One region of the Vibrio diabolicus genome, then DNA from elsewhere that is predicted to be linked to it. Evidence: predicted binding sites of a transcription regulator. Region 1 holds the regulator's gene; each other region holds the start of a gene.

The links. The regulator PurR, encoded in region 1, represses purine synthesis genes. The targets are predictions, from matches to a motif close to TNANGNAAACGTTTNCNTNA.
Region 2: metK (methionine adenosyltransferase) is a predicted target of PurR. The motif match lies at 1,184-1,203, and genes of this name have one in related genera.
Region 3: glpX (class II fructose-bisphosphatase) is a predicted target of PurR. The motif match lies at 3,074-3,093, and genes of this name have one in related genera.
Region 4: FR741_RS10920 (NupC/NupG family nucleoside CNT transporter) is a predicted target of PurR. The motif match lies at 2,406-2,425, and genes of this name have one in related genera.

Annotation. Positions count from the first base shown of each region.
Region 1 is NZ_CP042451.1:2,139,814-2,144,559, forward strand. Features, by position in the region: gene torD (molecular chaperone TorD) at 1-138, shown strand, start outside; gene purR (HTH-type transcriptional repressor PurR) at 607-1,611, shown strand; cyclic di-GMP riboswitch class I at 1,897-1,986, shown strand; gene FR741_RS10190 (TfoX/Sxy family DNA transformation protein) at 2,103-2,693, shown strand; gene FR741_RS10195 (TVP38/TMEM64 family protein) at 2,809-3,495, shown strand; gene FR741_RS10200 (hypothetical protein) at 3,516-3,836, shown strand; gene FR741_RS10205 (alpha/beta fold hydrolase) at 3,874-4,677, opposite strand.
Region 2 is NZ_CP042451.1:543,592-548,337, reverse strand. Features, by position in the region: gene tkt (transketolase) at 1-1,033, opposite strand, end outside; gene metK (methionine adenosyltransferase) at 1,349-2,503, shown strand; gene FR741_RS02680 (DUF2189 domain-containing protein) at 2,906-3,703, shown strand; gene FR741_RS02675 (SprT family zinc-dependent metalloprotease) at 3,772-4,269, shown strand; gene endA (deoxyribonuclease I) at 4,420-4,746, shown strand, end outside.
Region 3 is NZ_CP042451.1:2,990,101-2,994,846, reverse strand. Features, by position in the region: gene FR741_RS14155 (GIY-YIG nuclease family protein) at 46-339, shown strand; gene FR741_RS14150 (DUF3135 domain-containing protein) at 333-683, opposite strand; gene FR741_RS14145 (helix-turn-helix transcriptional regulator) at 844-1,464, opposite strand; gene glpX (class II fructose-bisphosphatase) at 2,009-3,016, opposite strand; gene zapB (cell division protein ZapB) at 3,365-3,607, shown strand; gene rraA (ribonuclease E activity regulator RraA) at 3,743-4,249, opposite strand; gene FR741_RS14125 (1,4-dihydroxy-2-naphthoate polyprenyltransferase) at 4,326-4,746, opposite strand, start outside.
Region 4 is NZ_CP042451.1:2,303,274-2,308,019, forward strand. Features, by position in the region: gene folD (bifunctional methylenetetrahydrofolate dehydrogenase/methenyltetrahydrofolate cyclohydrolase FolD) at 138-998, shown strand; gene FR741_RS10920 (NupC/NupG family nucleoside CNT transporter) at 1,066-2,265, opposite strand; gene FR741_RS10925 (LysR family transcriptional regulator) at 2,523-3,467, opposite strand; gene FR741_RS10930 (lytic murein transglycosylase) at 3,559-4,530, opposite strand; gene FR741_RS10935 (YcgL domain-containing protein) at 4,579-4,746, opposite strand, start outside.

The DNA of each region.
Region 1 (4,746 bases):
CAGCAACAGTTGATGTCTTGGTTACCTCAGTTTGCAGACAAATGTAAACAATTCGACGAATTTGGGTTCTACTCGAACGTCGCGAAACTATTAGTTGCATTTTGTAAACTAGACAGCGCTTACCTTCTTGGGGAATAATTGCCGCCTATTTTTTTAAGGAGCCCGCCTATCGGGCTTCCTGTATACCTGAAATAACTGAATGTAAGTAAGTTGGGTATATTATTCGTTTGCCTTAACTTAGCTCAAAGACGCTTGGTTATTTAGCAGTCAAAATGTGACTTCAAATACACAAATCTCTTGCTGAAAACATTGCTAGTCAGTCCACATAGGGCTAAAATGTGAGCGCAAACGATTAAATATGATTTATATGTAAACCGCTGAAATATAGCGGTTTTTGTGTTTTTTAACAGGTTGATGGCAATTTCTCATCAGATAGAAAAAAGATAAAATTCATCGACCGATGCTGCTACGTACCCTTTTGTCGTGCTTGGACCAACCGCTGCCGAAACACTTAGCGCCAACCTTAGATTGCTGGGTGTAAAACCATTAGAGCATCAGGTACATCCAACACGACATATTTCAGTAGCTCGATACAGGACACCATTTATGGCCACTATAAAAGACGTTGCTCGCTTAGCCGGCGTTTCCACTACGACAGTTTCGCACGTTATCAATAAAACGCGTTTCGTTGCAGAAGCAACGCAAGAAAAAGTAATGAAAGCCGTGGACGAGTTGAATTACGCGCCAAGTGCGGTTGCACGCAGCCTAAAGTGCAACTCAACTCGTACTATTGGCATGTTAGTAACGCAGTCAACCAACCTATTCTTCTCAGAAGTGATTGACGGGGTTGAGAGCTACTGTTACCGCCAAGGCTACACTCTGATTCTGTGTAATACGGGTGGGATTTACGAAAAACAACGCGATTACATCCGTATGCTGGCTGAAAAACGTGTTGATGGCATCCTAGTGATGTGTTCTGACTTAACCGAAGAGCTTAAAGAGATGCTTGACCGTCATGCCGACATTCCTAAAGTGGTCATGGATTGGGGTCCAGAAAGCTCACAAGCGGACAAGATCATGGATAACTCAGAAGAAGGTGGCTACATCGCAACCAAACATCTGATCGACAATGGCCATACTGATATTGCTTGTCTAAGCGGTCATTTTGAAAAACTTGCTTGCCAAGAGCGCATTGCAGGTTTCCGTCGCGCGATGAGCGAAGCAAACCTAGCTGTAAATGAAGATTGGATCCTTGAAGGTAACTTTGAATGTGATACGGCCGTCTTAGTCGCAGATAAAATTACAGCAATGGACAAACGTCCGACAGCGGTATTCTGTTTTAACGACACAATGGCTTTGGGCTTAATGAGCCGCCTACAACAAAACGGTATCAAAGTTCCTGATGATATTTCAGTGATCGGCTACGACAACATCGAGCTTGCGGAATACTTCTCTCCACCGTTAACCACTATCCACCAACCTAAACGTCGTGTGGGTAAAAATGCGTTCGAGATCCTACTTGAGCGAATCAAAGATAAAGAACACGAAAAGCGAATTTTCGAAATGCAACCTGAGCTTGTAATTCGAAACACCGTGAAGAAAATGAACTAAAATTCGCCAAATATAACGATGTCAAATAAGCGCTCTAAAAGGGCGCTTATTTTTTGTATCTAAATAACTTTTCCCTGACTTAGGTTTGTTAGACAAAAAATCTCGAATCTCTAAGTCTCTGTTTTATATGTAGGTAAATCACACTCGCTCACAACCTCGAGATCATCCCGCCTTATTCTCAAATATGCACAAATATGCGCTTGTCGACACTTTTTATTGAACCAAAATCACACTTTTACGGGTAAAACGTGATGTTAATTCAATATACGAAGTATGCTCATTCTGTCACGCACAGGGCAAACCATTCGAAAGGGTGGGACGCAAAGCCTCCGGCCTGAACCATAGTACTATATGGAAGGTAGCGGGGTTACCGATGGCAAGTGTGCAAGCGATGACTTTACCCTGTAATGACATTGCTTTTGCGCATGTTTGCTACTCTCTCGGACCTGACTTTTGGTGGCGTAATATTAATTACACCGAGATAACAAAACATGGATAAACCGATACTCAAAGACTCTATGAAGCTATTTGAGGCACTTGGTAATATCAAGTCGCGCTCAATGTTTGGTGGCTTCGGACTATTCGCTGATGAAACAATGTTTGCACTAGTTGTAAATAATCAGCTTCATATAAGAGCAGACCAACAAACTTCATCTGACTTCGAGAAACAAGGGCTAAAGCCTTACGTTTATAAAAAACGTGGCTTCCCAGTCGTTACTAAGTACTACGCAATTTCCAACGATTTATGGGAGTCTAGCGAACGCTTAATCGAAGTAGCTAACCAATCGTTGAAAAAGGCAAAGCTTGAAAAAGAACAGCAAGCAACTACAAAGCCTAATCGCTTAAAAGATTTGCCTAACTTACGACTGGCAACTGAACGCATGCTGAAAAAAGCAGGCATTGAGTCAGTAGAAAAACTGGAAGAGGAAGGTGCACTTAACGCTTATAAAGCGATAAGAGATACGCACTCTGCAACCGTCAACATTGAGCTGTTATGGGCACTAGAAGGTGCTATTAACGGTACTCATTGGAGCGTTGTACCTCAAGCTCGCCGAGATGAGTTGATGAATGGCCTCCAATAAAAGTCGGCCTTAAAAACTATCTTGTAAAACCGCAGTCTAATCTGCGGTTTTTTTGTGAAATTTTTTCGACTTTCATTCTGTCTTATTACATATATCCCAAATTGGAATCATAAATATGAATAAGAAACTGATATTAGGCCTAATCCTGGTCGCGATCATTATCTTTTTAGGCGTTAACTTTAGTCAGTATTTAACGTTGGAAAATGCAAAAGCACAACAAGAAGCGCTGACCACATACATCGATCAGAACTTTGTTTTTTCGGCAGCTATTTACTTTTTTGCCTACATTGCAATTACCGCTTTTTCTATTCCTGGGGCAGCTGTGGTTACATTACTTGGTGCGGCTCTATTTGGTTTTTGGACGAGCTTATTACTGGTTTCTTTCGCCAGTACTATGGGTGCAACACTAGCATTTTTAAGCAGCCGATATTTGCTGCGTGACTGGGTACAAAACAAGTTTGGCAATAAGTTAATCGCAATTAATCAAGGCGTCGAAAAAGACGGTGCATTTTATCTATTTTCCTTGCGTCTCATTCCGGTATTCCCTTTCTTTCTTATCAACTTGTTGATGGGCTTAACGCCAATGTCTGTAGGTCGATTTTACCTTACTAGCCAAGTAGGTATGTTGCCAGGCACTGCAGTTTACTTAAACGCCGGTACTCAGTTAGCAACAATTGAAAGCCTGTCAGGCATTATTTCACCTGCGGTATTGGCCTCTTTTGCGTTACTGGGGCTGTTTCCAATCATCACTAAATGGGTTATGAATAAAGTAAGGCCAACACCGAGTCAGCAAAACTCATAATTAGTAAGTGGACGTGTTTAATGAAAATATTCATTGCTAAAAACCCAGCAGAAGCGCATATCGTGTGCGAATTATTGAAAACCGAGCAAGTCTACTGTGAAGTCCGCGGAGAAGGTATTTTCGGTTTAAAAGGAGAGCTGCCGTTTAGTGATGATACCGATCCTTATGTCTGGCTTTTTGACGCCAAACAACAAGTAAAAGCAGAAGGAATAGTACAAGCCTACCGCAAACAATCCGATGGAAATGAGTATCAAGATTGGCAGTGCCCGAAGTGCCATGAGGTAAACGAGGGGCAGTTTGGTGCTTGTTGGCAATGTGGACATCAAATAGGGGAGCCTTAATAACTCCCCTACTCCTACTCAATCGATTTATTCAGCGCTAAGCAGAAACCATTTGCTGCTTAATAAATTCGATGGAATGTTGATTGAAATCTTCAGGGCGCTCAACATTACAAACATGACCACAGTTGGGGATCTCTCGTAAAACACTAAGCTTATGCGCCGCAACCATTTCTTTAACAGGCTTAATAAACATGTAATCTCTGTCGCCCATTAAATAGAGTGTGGGAATGGGTAACTCTCGATCTTTAAAATACTTCATTAAAGGATTTACATCAGCAGCAAGAATAAACCAACGTTTAAATTCTTTTTGGCAAAGCTTCTTGGCCTCACGAATAAAAAGATGGCGAGACTCTCGCTGGCTTCTCTGTGGCATAACAATGTACGCAAAAAGTTTGTAGAGCCACATGTACGGCAGAATGTGCTTACAAAAATTACCTAATTTAACCAATATTTGAGAACGAGTATTGAGCCTTGTGACAGCGCCACCGAGCACCATTGAACGCACGCGCTCTGCTGATAATTCAGCAAGGTTTCGAACAATAATGGTACCAAGCGACATACCGACAAAATGAGCGGATTGGATCTTTAAATGGTCCAATACTTTCAAAATATCTTGGGTGACTTCCGTAAAGGTATAACGGCTGGCAATGAGCTCTTTAAGTAACTGATTTGACTTTCCATGACCTCTTAAATCGATCAGCAATAAGTTAAAGTGTTGCTTGTAAGCTTTGATTTGCTTGAACCAGATAGAAGAGCTACCGCCAGCACCATGCACAAATACAACCCACTCATGACTAGTAGGGTGCAAATAGGTTTTATGAAAAAGTAGCGGCTGGGTCATATTCAAGTATCAAAAAGGTCGTGCTATTGAGTAAAAAGCCATCCTACCACACTCCCCTTACTCAAGATA
Region 2 (4,746 bases), 1.6 Mb from region 1:
CAATGATTTGGTTCGCTTGTTCTTCCCATTCCGCTGGAAGTTCGCCGTTTAGACGACGTTTAAGCTCTGCTGCTTCTGCAGGGTAAGCTGCTGCGTATGCTTCGAACTTTTCATTCCAAGCCGCTTCTTTCGCTGCACCTGCTTCTTTTGCATCCCACTCAGCGTAAACATCTGCAGGGATTTCAAATGGACCGTACTCCCAACCTAGGTATTCGCGAGCCGCTTGAATCTCATCGTGACCTAATGGCGCACCGTGACAGTCGTGCGAACCAGACTTGTTAGGAGAACCGAAACCGATAATTGTTTTAGTACAGATTAGAGTCGGACGAGGATCCGCTTTAGCCGCTTCAATCGCTGCGTTGATTGCTTCAGGATCGTGACCGTCTACCGCTGGGATTACGTGCCAGCCGTAAGCTTCGAAACGCTTAGGTGTATCGTCAGAGAACCAACCTTCAACGTGACCGTCGATAGAGATACCGTTGTCATCCCAAAACGCGATCAGTTTGCCTAGACCTAATGTCCCAGCAAGAGAACATGCTTCATGCGAGATGCCTTCCATTAGACAGCCGTCACCCATGAACACATACGTAAAGTGGTCAACGATGTCGTGACCTTCTTTGTTGAACTGTGCCGCTAGTGCTTTCTCTGCGATAGCCATACCAACAGCATTAGTGATGCCTTGGCCAAGAGGACCCGTTGTTGTCTCGATACCAGGCGCGTAGCCGTACTCTGGGTGACCTGGGGTTTTTGAGTGCAATTGACGGAAGTTTTTCAGATCATCAATAGATAGCTCATAACCGCTTAAGTGCAGTAGAGAGTAAATAAGCATTGAGCCGTGACCGTTTGATAGCACGAAGCGGTCGCGGTCGGCCCACTCTGGGTTTGATGGGTTGTGGTTTAGGTGAGAGCGCCAAAGAACTTCAGCGATATCAGCCATACCCATTGGTGCGCCTGGGTGGCCTGAGTTAGCTTGTTGAACACCATCCATGCTTAGAGCACGAATTGCATTGGCAAGATGTTTACGAGACGACATGTCTGCTCCTGAGTACATTAAGCGAAACGAAAAGTAGGTCATAATTCTCTCAAAGCCCTGTTAGGTGTGCAAACGTTTTCCAGCCCAAAACCTCACAAATATTGCACCTTTCGCGCCAAATCGTTCGAAGTTCTTAAAATTATCAATAAATCAGGCAAACGTTTGGTTATAACAAAAACCAAAAAAGAGCTTGTAATTCGAGCAATCAAATTTAGAATAGACGTCTAGATGTAGATACACCTACAAAAATTAGTATTAATTTGCGCTGGAGAGTTTATCATTCCCCAGTTTTAAACCAGATATAGTGGAGCTAACATGGCTAAGCACCTGTTTACTTCTGAGTCAGTATCAGAAGGTCATCCAGATAAAATTGCAGACCAGATTTCTGATGCGGTTCTTGACGCGATTCTAGAGCAAGATCCAAAGGCTCGTGTTGCATGTGAGACTTACGTTAAAACCGGTATGGTAATGGTGGGTGGTGAAATCACGACTTCAGCATGGGTAGACATCGAAGAGTTAACTCGTGAAACCGTTCGTGAAATCGGCTACGTACATTCAGATATGGGCTTTGATGCAGATTCTTGTGCGGTACTAAACACAATAGGTAAACAGTCGCCAGATATCAACCAAGGTGTTGATAAAGCTGACCCTAAAGAACAAGGTGCAGGCGACCAAGGCATTATGTTTGGTTACGCTTGTAACGAAACTGAAGTACTAATGCCAGCGCCAATTACTTACTCTCACCGTCTTGTTCAAAAGCAAGCAGAAGTTCGTAAAAACGGCACACTACCTTGGTTGCGTCCTGATGCAAAATCTCAGGTAACGTTCCAATACGATCAAGGTAACATCGTTGGTATCGACGCGGTTGTTCTTTCAACTCAACACTGTGATTCAATCTCAACTTCAGACCTGCGTGAAGCGGTAATGGAAGAGATCATTAAGCCAGTGCTACCTTCTGAGTGGATCAACAAAGAAACAAACTTCTTCATCAACCCAACTGGTCGCTTTGTAATCGGTGGTCCTATGGGTGACTGTGGTCTAACTGGTCGTAAGATCATCGTAGATACCTACGGCGGCGCAGCTCGTCACGGTGGCGGTGCGTTTTCTGGTAAAGATCCATCAAAAGTTGACCGTAGTGCAGCATACGCAGCACGCTACGTAGCGAAAAACATCGTAGCGGCAGGCATGGCTGACCGTTGTGAGATCCAACTTTCTTACGCAATCGGTGTTGCTGATCCAACGTCTATCATGGTGGAAACGTTCGGTACTGAGAAAGTATCTCACGACATCATCATTGAAGCGGTTCGTCAATTCTTCGACCTACGTCCATACGGTCTACAAGAAATGCTTAACCTTCTTCAACCTATCTACAAGAAGACAGCGGCTTACGGTCACTTCGGTCGTGAAGAATTCCCGTGGGAAGCGACAGACAAAGCTGCACTTCTACGCGATTTCGCTGGCATCAAATAATCAAGCCAAGCAAGAATCAATCAAGCCCTCGCCTATGGCGGGGGCTTTTTATTTTCAGCAACTTTTATCCAGCCATTTCGGTTCATACCGCTCTGCCCCACAAAGCAGTCCTGTTTCTCCCTCATTTTTATACCGAATAAATTTTAAGCAATTATTTGTAAATTATCCCATCTCCGCCAATAGTTAAAATATTGTTAATTACAATTTAAATAGAGACGTCGGATGCTGGCGACTGTGGAAGCAACACTTAAGTAAAGACATGAGTCAGGCATCTTTATGGCCGATACCAAACTAAGCCAATGCTCAGATGTAAACTTGAAAAAGTCGCTTCAAGTTTGACTGAACAAAAACCGCTGTCAGTTGGTATAAGCGGATAATGTGGGAATAAATCAAGGAGGAGTTATGCCTCGAACTGTTAATCCATCGGACTTCCACAACAAGCGAAAGGAAGTGCCAGACAACGAATACGCCAGAACCATACCGTGCAATACGGTCAATCTTTCTGCACCTTTTCATTGGCTCGCATTAGGTCTGCATGATTTCGTGCGAATGCCACTTATTAGTGCTTTCTATGGCATCTGTTTTATGGCAGCTGCCATAGGCATTGTTTTGCTCGTACAGTGGCAAGGCACACACTTGGTCGTCATGCCCAGTTTGATTGTTTACATGTTAATCGGTCCGTTTCTCGCGCTTGGCTTGTATGATGCCAGTTGGGAGAGAGAGCGCGGACACAAAGCTAGCTTGTTCCATTCCATGAAAGCGATCGGTCGTAACTCAACATCTCAATGGGCATTCGCCGTGTTACTCGCAGTGTGTATGATATTTTGGATGCGCATTGCCGCTCTACTTCACGCACTCTACCCTTCTGTTCAAGGGGCACCTTTAAGTGAGTTCCTACCCTTCCTTGTCATCGGCTCTTTGGTTGGTTTTGTGTTGGCTTGTGTGGTGTTTAGCATTTCAGCCTTTTCTATTCCGCTCATGATGGAGCGTCGCGTAGATATGATGACCGCTGTATTTACTAGCTTTAATGCGGTGAAATCCAACATTCCAGCGATGATTGTTTGGGCGGCGATCATCTGCGGCGGTATTCTTATCGGCTTTGCGACCTACGGGATCGGAATGTTGTTTACCATGCCAATTCTAGGCTACGGTACATGGCACGCTTACCATGCCACCATCAAGAAAAAACACACTCCGTAATTAACTGATGCTATGATCTGGCCCTCGCAAATGCGGGGGCTTTTTTATTTGATTTATCGAGGTGAGTTGTGGATATAGAACTAAGCTATAAAGCCAAACAAGTGATGGCGGACTGCATCGCGATGGCAGAGCAAGCTTTCAAACGTTCTTTCCCTATTCCAACGATCACCTTCAACGTCCGCGGGAAAACGGCAGGAAAAGCCTACCTTCAATTGAATCAAGTGCGCCTGAATCCCATTTTATTTCGCGAAAACACCCAAGCATTCTTAGATGAAGTCATTCCTCACGAGGTCGCTCACCTAATTACCTATCAGGTTTACGGACGAGTTAGGCCTCACGGCAAAGAATGGCAAGGTGTCATGGAAGCCGTATTTAAAGTGCCAGCCAAAACCACTCACAGCTTTGAAGTAAAATCCGTTCAAGGTAAAACCTTTGAGTATCGTTGTGGCTGTATGACCTACCCTCTATCGATTCGCCGTCATAATAAAGTGCTGCGCAAAGAGGCGACGTACTCTTGTCAAAAATGCCGCCAACCACTTAACTTCACGGGCGTTCAGTTATCGTAATCTATATCTCATAGTGTTACTTGCGTTCCCAAAATAAAGATCGAGTTTATCAAAACCTTCCCTTCGCCACTTATTGTTAACTTACTCATCACTAAAGCCATTTTATGCGTGTTATCATGAGTAAAGTCATACTTTATAAAGACTTTAATCATGAAATACCTATTCTCTCTGTTACTTATCGCGCTTTCTAGCACTGCGGTTGCCGCGCCACCAAGTTCATTCTCTGCCGCCAAACGTGAGGCGGTAAAAATTTATCAAGACCATCCAACGAGCTTTTACTGTGGCTGCAACATTCAATGGCAAGGCAAAAAAGGCTCCCCAGATTTAGCCTCTTGCGGTTACCAAGTCCGTAAACAGGAAAAGCGGGCCGCACGAATCGAATGGGAGCACGTTGTACCTGCGTGGCAATTTGGCCACCAGCGTCAATGCTGGCAAGATGGCGGACGTAAAAACTGCAAGAAAAAAGACAAAACCTTT
Region 3 (4,746 bases), 850 kb from region 1:
GTGAATTACAATGGAAAAGTAACAGCGAATCATGAAGGAGAATGAATCATCGATAGGACACCTTGCGTTTATATCCTAACGTCAAACAACAACGCCGTTCTTTACATTGGTGTTACCAGTCAGCTGCCTCAAAGAATATGGCAGCATAAAAACGGAGTAGTTGAGGGATTTACCAAGAAATACAACGTTCATAAGCTCGTTTACTTTGAGTTATTCGAAGATATGGCAACTGCCATAAACCGAGAAAAGCAGCTCAAGCAGTGGAAGCGTGAGTGGAAGTTAGCCTTGGTAAGAGAAACGAACCCTAACTTTCTCGATCTATCTACTGAGTATCAGTAAAAATCATCCCTACCTTTAAATGCCTCTAAACTAACCACATCCGCTTTTTGAGTCGGTGCCGTTTCCCCTTGTAGCGCCGCTCTGAACTTCACGACCTGTTTTTGTAATTCGTTCATCAATACCACATTGGTGTGGTGAGGGTTTTTACACGTGCTGATGACCCTATCGATGTGGCTTTGCTGAGCCCACAGTCTTTCTTGCATGTTTTTTGATGCGCTTTCGATCATCTCTTTCGCCATTTCATGACGAAATTGCTCAAAAGCTTCTGGATCTCGCTCTGCCATTCGAACCATTTCATCGAATGGCGGAAGCGTTTGAGAAGGGTAGTGACGTAGAGTAGACATCGATGCTCTCCAAATCCTTATGGAAATTGCCTTTAGTTACTAAAAGCCTATACCACTAGAAAGGGGGGAGAGGATGAATTCTTCAGCCGTCTCACTTATAAGAGAACCTTTCAAGCTTGAGATTGAATAAGTGCGACATGTCGATGTTGGGTTGTGGTGGTTACTGCAGTTGTTGGATGCGGTAAACGCAGCGTCTTTGGCCGCTAATGATGTGTTCGGTACGCTCTACTTTGGTGTCACGTCCAAGTAAAGACTGAAAGACACTTAATTCTGATTGGCACAAGCTTGGGCAGCGAGTTGCGGCTTTACAAATCGGGCAGTGATTTTCGATCAAGATAAATCCGTTCTCATCTTGCTCAAGCTCGGCCATATAGCCTTCTTGTTCTCTGAGTGTCACAAGAGTTTCTAGTTTGCTTTGCAGAGAGTTGCATTGCTCAAGGTGCTGACGATAACTTTGTAACGTGAGTTTTTCTCTTTCCGATGTGACTTTGTCCAGTCCATCTTTGCCAAAAATGTGTTCGACAGCCTCTATAAACTGAATGGTCAACTCACCGTGACGGTCAGCAAATTGCTCATGACCTTTTTGAGTGAGAGACCAATGGCGAGCGGGGCGACCCACTTTGACTTTGACGTCATGAATAGACAGGATGCCATCATCTTCTAAACTCTGAAGGTGCTGACGTGCCCCCATGGTTGTCATACCCAGCTCAGAAGAGAGTTGTTTTGCAGTGACGGAACCATCACGCTTAACGATTTGCAATATCCTATCTACAGTCTTCATATACCCACCATTTATACGTCAGTACATATTATGCGCGATAGGGTTAGTAAAGAAAAGTGTTGACTTAGTTTGAGTGGGGATCTGTTGGGTCTATGTTCATGCGAACCAATATATATCGCCACTCTGAACAGCGAGAAACGAGTGTGCTTCAGAATCTATCGTTCGGTTGTGCAATGGTTATGGTGAGAGGGAGAGAATAGGAGTTTGCTGTTATTAGATTCTTAGTCTCGCTGGAGCTCGCTAGAATGACGAGTTCTTTTGATTTTGAGCTTGCTGTGGTGACCGTCATTCTGAACAGCGAGGAACGAGTGTGATTCAGAATCTATCGTCCGATTGTGCAGTGGTTAAGGCGAGCAGGAAAGAATAGGAGTTTGCTGTTACTAGATTTCTGAGTCTCGCTAGAATGACGAGTTCTTTTGATTTAGAGCTTATTAAAGTCACCGTCATTCTGAACAACGAGGAACGAGTGTGATTCAGAATCTATTGCTTGGTTGTGCGGAAAGAAAGGCTCACACTCAGATTGAGCGAGAGCCTCACACAATGCTTAAAGAATAATATCACGCACTTCTGGATCTTTACGATCTAGGTAGTGAGTCGACTTAATGCGACGAATAGTTCGGCATCGACCGCGTACGAGCAGCGTTTCTGTAGTTGCGATATTGCCTTGGCGAGAGATGCCTTCTAGCAAGTCACCTTTAGTAATGCCTGTTGCTGAGAATACCACGTTGTCGCTGCGTGCCATGTCTTCCATTTTGAGGACAACATTCGCTTTTACGCCCATTTCATCGCAGCGTTTTAGTTCGTCTGCGCCGTAAATGCGGTTTTCTTCAGTATCGCCTTTTACTTCATGACGAGGAAGTAGACGACCGTGCATGTCTCCGTCTAGCGCTCTAATCACCGCGGCTGATACGACCCCTTCTGGCGCGCCGCCAATACAGTACATCATGTCCACTTCACTGTCTGGCATACAAGTCAGAATAGAGGCAGCCACGTCACCATCAGGCACCGCAAAGACACGTACGCCCATTGCTTGCATTTCTGCAATAACGTCATCGTGGCGAGGTTTCGCAAGGGTAATAACGACTAAGGTATCAAGTGGTTTGTTCAGGGCTTTTGCTACGTTCTCTAGGTTCTCTTTTAACGGCTTTTCTAAGTCAATCACGCCTTTTGCACCAGGGCCAACAACCAGTTTTTCCATGTACATATCTGGCGCTTTAAGAAAGCTGCCTTTCTCACCTGCGGCAAGTACGGCTAGTGCGTTAGATTGCCCCATTGCCGTCATACGCGTCCCTTCAATCGGGTCGACTGCAATATCCACTTCATCACCACCAATACCCACTTGCTCACCAATGTATAGCATTGGCGCATCATCGATTTCACCCTCACCAATGACAATTTCACCACTGATATCTGTTTTGTTCAGTAGGGTGCGCATAACTTCAACAGCTGCGCCATCGGCTGCATTTTTATCGCCACGGCCAAGCCATTTGTAACCAGCTAAAGCTGCACCTTCAGTCACACGGGAAAATGCCATTGCTAAATCGCGTTTCATGATGTCTCCAAGTAAGCAAGAGGGAAGAAGAATTTGCGCGGCGATTCTATCACAACGTAGGGTAAACGTTTGCCTTTTTGCGGAGCTTTTACTTTATCTAACTTGAATTTGATCAATACTTAGGGCGATTTTCAGCGTGGCGGGAGGCAAAATCCTTGCTAAAAAATGCTTCGGCGATAAGAAAAGTCAGCGTTTAGTGAGATTGCGCCGATTTTTTGACCGAATGATGCGAAATATCGAATATAGTGAGTGTTTCTCATCGCGACGCTGAGTAGAATGAACCTTATATAGGTTAGGTGTGCATCAATCTCGCACATCGTCCCAACGGAATAACATAGGTAGGCCAAGATGTCTTTTGAAGTACTAGAACAACTAGAATCTAAAATTCAAACTGCAGTTGACACAATCACTCTTCTTCAGATGGAAGTCGAAGAGCTGAAAGAAGATAAAGCAAAACTTGCGGAAGAAGCGAACGAGCTTCGCTCTCAACGAGAAGAGCTAGAGCAAAAAGCACAACAAGCACAGCAAGAGCATGCGCAATGGCAAGAGCGCATTCGTGCACTACTTGGCAAAATGGACGAAGTGGAATAATCCGGCTTCTTCATTCCAAATTAAAAACACCCGCGTTAAGCGGGTGTTTGTGTTTTGGGCAAGTTGAAAATCGTTAGGACAAGCTCGATTCTGATAGCCAAGAGAAGGTCCTATAACTTAGGTACCTAAGACTCGTTATTCTTCTTCATCCAACTCTAAATCAATATTCAATGGCTCAGGCGACAGGATAATTCCGGTGCTATCGGCATAAATATAATCTTCAGGTAAAAAGCTGACGCCGCCAAAGTTGACTGGTACATCTAATTCGCCGATACCCTGGCTGGTCGCTCCAACAGGAATAGAGGCGAGGGCTTGAATGCCTAAGTTCATATCTTCAAGTTCATCTACTTCACGAACACAGCCGTAAACGACAATGCCTTCCCACTCGTTTTCTTCCGCAATGGTTGCGATTTCTGCATCGATAAGGGCTTTACGTAGGGAACCGCCACCGTCAATTAACAAAACGCGACCAAGTCCATCTTGCTCTAATGTCTCGCGGATCAACGAATTATCTTCAAAACACTTGATGGTGGTGATTTGCCCGGCAAATGAAGCGCGACCGCCAAAATTACTGAACATTGGTTCAACCACATCTACCTGATCGAGGTAGATATCACAGAGTGCTGAGGTATTGTATTCCATAGCGTACCTTTCTAAACAGAAATTGGTTGTCTTTGAGTATATCTAGGCATTAAGTCAATGCAATGACAATCCTTTTTTAACTTACTAGAGTTTGAGCTACCACAATTGTTGCAAACAAAACGTTGGTGACTAAAGAGCATTTCACGATGACTGGCATCATTGGTGCTATCTGAGCGGGCTTTTGTGTATGCCAAACCGCTTTACCATGATCGGCCACGAAATAAATACTAAGTAAAAAGGGCAAGCTAATCCAAACGGGTTTGTCTTGAATTAACAAGTAAGCCGCAAAGGCAAGAATAGCACCGCCAAGTAAAACAAAGTGGTACTGCTTGGCTTTGCGTTGACCCAAACGCACTGCGACTGTGCGTTTACCACACTCTCGGTCGTTCTCGATATCACGCATATTGTTGATGTTGAGTACTGCAACAGCGAGTAAACCGCAGCCTAAAGCAGGTAAGAATAGCGTGGTGTCTACGTGACCGGTATGCAAGAAGTAG
Region 4 (4,746 bases), 160 kb from region 1:
GAATGCCTAAAAAAAGTCCATCAAAACGCTTAATGTTCAAAAACACCACAAAGCAAACGTTTGCGTATGGATGTTAATAAGAAATTCTGCGACAATGCGCCGCAGATAATTTGCCTTCTTAATTTATAAGGAAAGTCATGACTGCTCAAAATATAGACGGAACTCTCATTTCCCAAACTGTTCGCTCCGAAGTGGCTGCACGTGTTAAAGCACGTGTTGAAGCTGGGCTACGTGCTCCTGGTTTAGCAGTGGTTCTAGTTGGTGAAGATCCTGCTTCTCAGGTTTATGTCGGTAGCAAACGCCGCGCATGTGAAGAAGTTGGGTTTGTTTCTAAGTCTTTTGACCTTCCTGCGTCTAGCTCAGAAGAAGAGTTACTAGCGCTGATTGATGAATTAAACAACGATGATGAAATTGACGGCATTCTAGTGCAATTACCCCTTCCTGCGGGCATCGACACAACACATGTTTTAGAGCGCATTCACCCAGAGAAAGACGTGGATGGCTTCCACCCTTACAACGTTGGTCGTCTTGCACAACGTATTCCAAAGCTTCGCTCTTGCACGCCAAAGGGCATCATTACCCTACTAGACCGTTACAACATAGAGCTTCGTGGCAAACATGCTGTTGTGGTTGGTGCATCAAACATTGTTGGCCGTCCTATGACACTTGAGCTGCTGCTTGCGGGCTGTACAACGACAACATGTCACCGTTTTACCAAAGACCTAGAGAGTCATGTGCGTCAAGCTGACGTTGTCGTAGTTGCGGTTGGTAAGCCAAACTTCATCCCTGGAGAGTGGATTAAGAAAGGTGCAGTGGTTATCGATGTCGGCATTAACCGTCTTGATTCAGGCAAGCTAGTTGGCGACGTGGAATACGATAAAGCACGTGAAAGTGCGAGCTTTATTACTCCTGTCCCTGGTGGTGTTGGCCCAATGACCGTCGCAAGCTTAATTGAGAACACGATGCTCGCTTGCGAGCAGTTCCACACAGACAAATAACGTAAACTTCAGATACGAAAAAGGCTCCGCAAGGGGCCTTTTTGCTAATTTTAGGTATCTCTTTCAATTACAGGCTTAAAATCACGCCCGCAATCGAAGCGCTCATTAAGTTCGCCATGACACCAGCGATAATCGCACGGAAACCATGTTTAGAAACAAATGCACGCTTTTCAGGTACCAATGAGCCCAACCCACCAATCAGCATCGCCATGCTTGAGATGTTTGCAAAGCCACACAAAGCAAACGTCACGATTGCTTGTGAGTGTTCACTAAGTTGAGATTTCACTTCTGCAAGCTGGATGAAAGCGACGAACTCATTCACCACAATCTTATTACCAATCAGCGAGCCTGCTGTGGTTGCTTCTTGCCATGGTACACCTAATAACCAAGCGACAGGTGCGAATACATAACCTAGGATCAGCTCGAAGCTTAGTGGCGTCCCAACAAGATCACCAATCCAACCTAGCATGCCGTTTAACATTGCAATGACACTGATGAAAGCCAATAGCGTACCACCTACCGATACAGCAATGCGTACACCCGCCATTGCACCATCGGCTAATGCTTCTACTACGTTGGTTGCACGTGGAATTTCAACTTGGCTAATGTCGATATCTGCTGCTTTATCCGTATCTTCTGGCATTAAAATTTTTGCCATCAGCAAGCCCGCAGGTGCCGACATAAATGCAGCAGCGATCAGGTAGTTAAGGTCAACGCCCAGTGACGCGTAACCGACCAACGTTCCACCAGCAACAGAAGCCAAACCACCTGTCATCACCGCAAAGAACTGCGAGTCGGTCATGTGCTTTAGGTATGGCTTTACCATTAATGGCGCTTCAATGGTGCCAACAAAAATATTCGCCGTTGCAGACAAAGACTCCGCACGACCGATACCCAGCAGCTTTTGAATACCGCCACCGATAAAGTTGATGATTTTTGGCATCACACCAATGTGATAAAGACCTGAGATAAGAGAGGAAAAGAAAACGATGATACCCAGAACATTGATCGCAAAGGTGAAGCCCCCTGTCGCCAAATTACCGAATAAAAACGCAATGCCCTCTTGACCATAGTTGATCAAATTCGACACTACGCTGCTCACTGAATTCAGCGCATCTCGTCCTGCTGGTACATATAAAACCAACAACGCAAACAGTACCTGCAAAGCAAACGCAAACGACACTGTTCTCAGCTTTATATTTTTTCTATTTGTAGAAAGTAGCCATGCTACGAATAGTATGGCTACGATACCAATAATTGAGTTCATAAAATGAATCCGACAGAAGGGGGATATGGAAGGCACCGGATTGTATAGCGGACTCAAAATGCTGCAAGTTGAGGATGTTAACAGTGTGAAAAGTTTAAGCGCCCAATAATTGACCTTAATTATAAGGCATTGAATTATATAAATATAAACGTTTGCTTATTTTTATTATTTCTATATGGAAAAGATGTTTCTAGTTCTGGAAAAATTTTTGTGAAGTGAATCACCTTATGTGCCGTTCAATAACGTCATTGATCCTGTTACTTAGGAATAGATATGTAAGGCGCTAGACGTTGATCCCAATGACACGGGTTACCGATCTTCTGTTTGATGAAGTTAATCACTGCGGATATTTTTTTGGGCATATGTTGGCGGCTTGGATACACCGCATAAAACGGCATCGACTGGCTTGCTTTCCAGTCCGGTAACAACTGTATTAACTTACCCGTTCTAAACTCATCACCCAGTAAGTAAGTGGCAAGGTAGGCAATGCCCCAACCTGCAATGGCTGCATCCCGAACGGCTTCAGCCAGATCCACTGAATAGTTACCCGAGACTTTTACGTTCAATTCTTGCTGATCTTTGGTAAACGCCCACCCCGTATAGTCGCGCTCCCAGCTTCTGTATATAAGGCAGTTATGAGAAGACAAATCATCCGGCTCTGTTGGCGTATCATGTTTCAATAAGTAATCTGGTGATGCCGCTACAACAAACTGGCAATCCGTCAAACGCTGCGCAATGTAGCCTTCAGGTAAATGCTCGTTGTTGGTTACCCATAAATCGAGCCCTTCGGCTAACATATCGACCTTATAGTCAAACAGATGTACTTCCACTTGAAGTTGAGGATAAAGTTCGCGTAACTCTTGAATCGCTGGGATAATGTGTAAGGTACCAAATGATTGCGACAATCCAAGACGTACCAAACCTGCCACTTCATCCCGCTGGGTCTCCATCTCTAATGTGGCGCTGCTCACCGCTTGTACCACTTGCTCACAGTGATGAAAAAAGGTTTTCCCTGCCTCAGTCGGCGTAAAGCTTCGCGTAGTGCGTTGAACAAGCTTGATACCAAGAGACGCTTCTAGCTGACTCAACTGCTTACTCACATGAGACACCGACACGCCTAAGCTCTTTGCAGCCGCTGTGAAGCTTTTATGTTTAAGAAGAGCGGAGAAAATCACCATTTGTGCGGCACGTTCAGATAACACGCTTTACCTCGATTTGATTATAGGAAAAACAAAGGACTCCGAAGAGCCCTCATATTGAATACTGGATGCCAAGTGATTATTTGATAACAGCTCAGTATTTGATTCGGTCAGCCAAGTGACTCACGGCGAGTGCGAAGTAGTAAGAGCGGTTCCACTTCATCAGTACGTTGTAGTTATTGTAAACCAGATACGTACGACCATTTTCGTCGTCCGGCATGATCAACCATGCTTTGATGTCTTCATCCAGTTTTGGCAACGGACTACCGTCGTATTTTGTGATGCCAAGTTTGCTCCACTCCTGAAGGTATTTACCTTTTTCAGCTGTGCGCCCTTCTAAGCTGCGATCAATGCCTTTAGGAACTTTCACTTGGCGACCCCAAGTATATTTGTCATCCCAGCCGGACTTGCTCAAATAGTTAGCGGTTGATGCAAATACGTCGACTTCAGATTGCCAAATGTCTTTTTTACCATCCCCGTTGCCGTCAGCGGCAAAACGTAGGAAAGAGCTTGGCATAAATTGACACTGTCCCATCGCACCAGCCCAAGAACCTTTAAAATTATCTAGCTCGATATGGCCTTGATCGAGGATCTGCAATGCCGACATGGTCTCTTTACGGAAAAACTCTTCACGACGACCTTCAAATGCCATTGTCGACAACGCGTCAATCACTTTGAAGTTACCCGTAAATTTACCAAAGTTACTTTCTACACCCCACAGCGCCACGATAAAGCGAGGCTGCACACCGTACTCATCGCCTATACGCTTTAGCTCGGTGTAATGCTCTTTATAGAGTTGTCTTGCTTGCTTCACCTTCCATTCAGGCACCGCGCGAGGAATGTATTCATCCAACGTCAGTTTCTTCTCTGGCTGGTTTCGGTCCGCTTTTACTGCTCGAGGCTTGTACTCAACATTAGCAAAAGCAGCACTAATGACCTGCTCTGAGATACCTTTATCACGCGCTTCAGCACGCAGCTTATTCAAGTATTCATCGAAACCCTCGCTACTTGCAAAAGCCGAGGTACACACACCAACGCTAAGCATGGTAGCCAGTATTTTTTTCATATTGCCCTCCTTGAGCAAGGCAGAAATCCCAGATGAAAAACGATGACGTTATTCGCCTTTCTGCTGGGCTTTTTGTTCTTTGTACTTTTCTAGTAGGTTCTCCGGCGGAGGCGGAACCTGCAAAAAGAAGCCATCATTTTGCAATGAAGCCTTCACTTTTTCGATATCAACTTGTGCCAATTTACGGCCATCAAGTTTAATCGTCATAACAGCGAT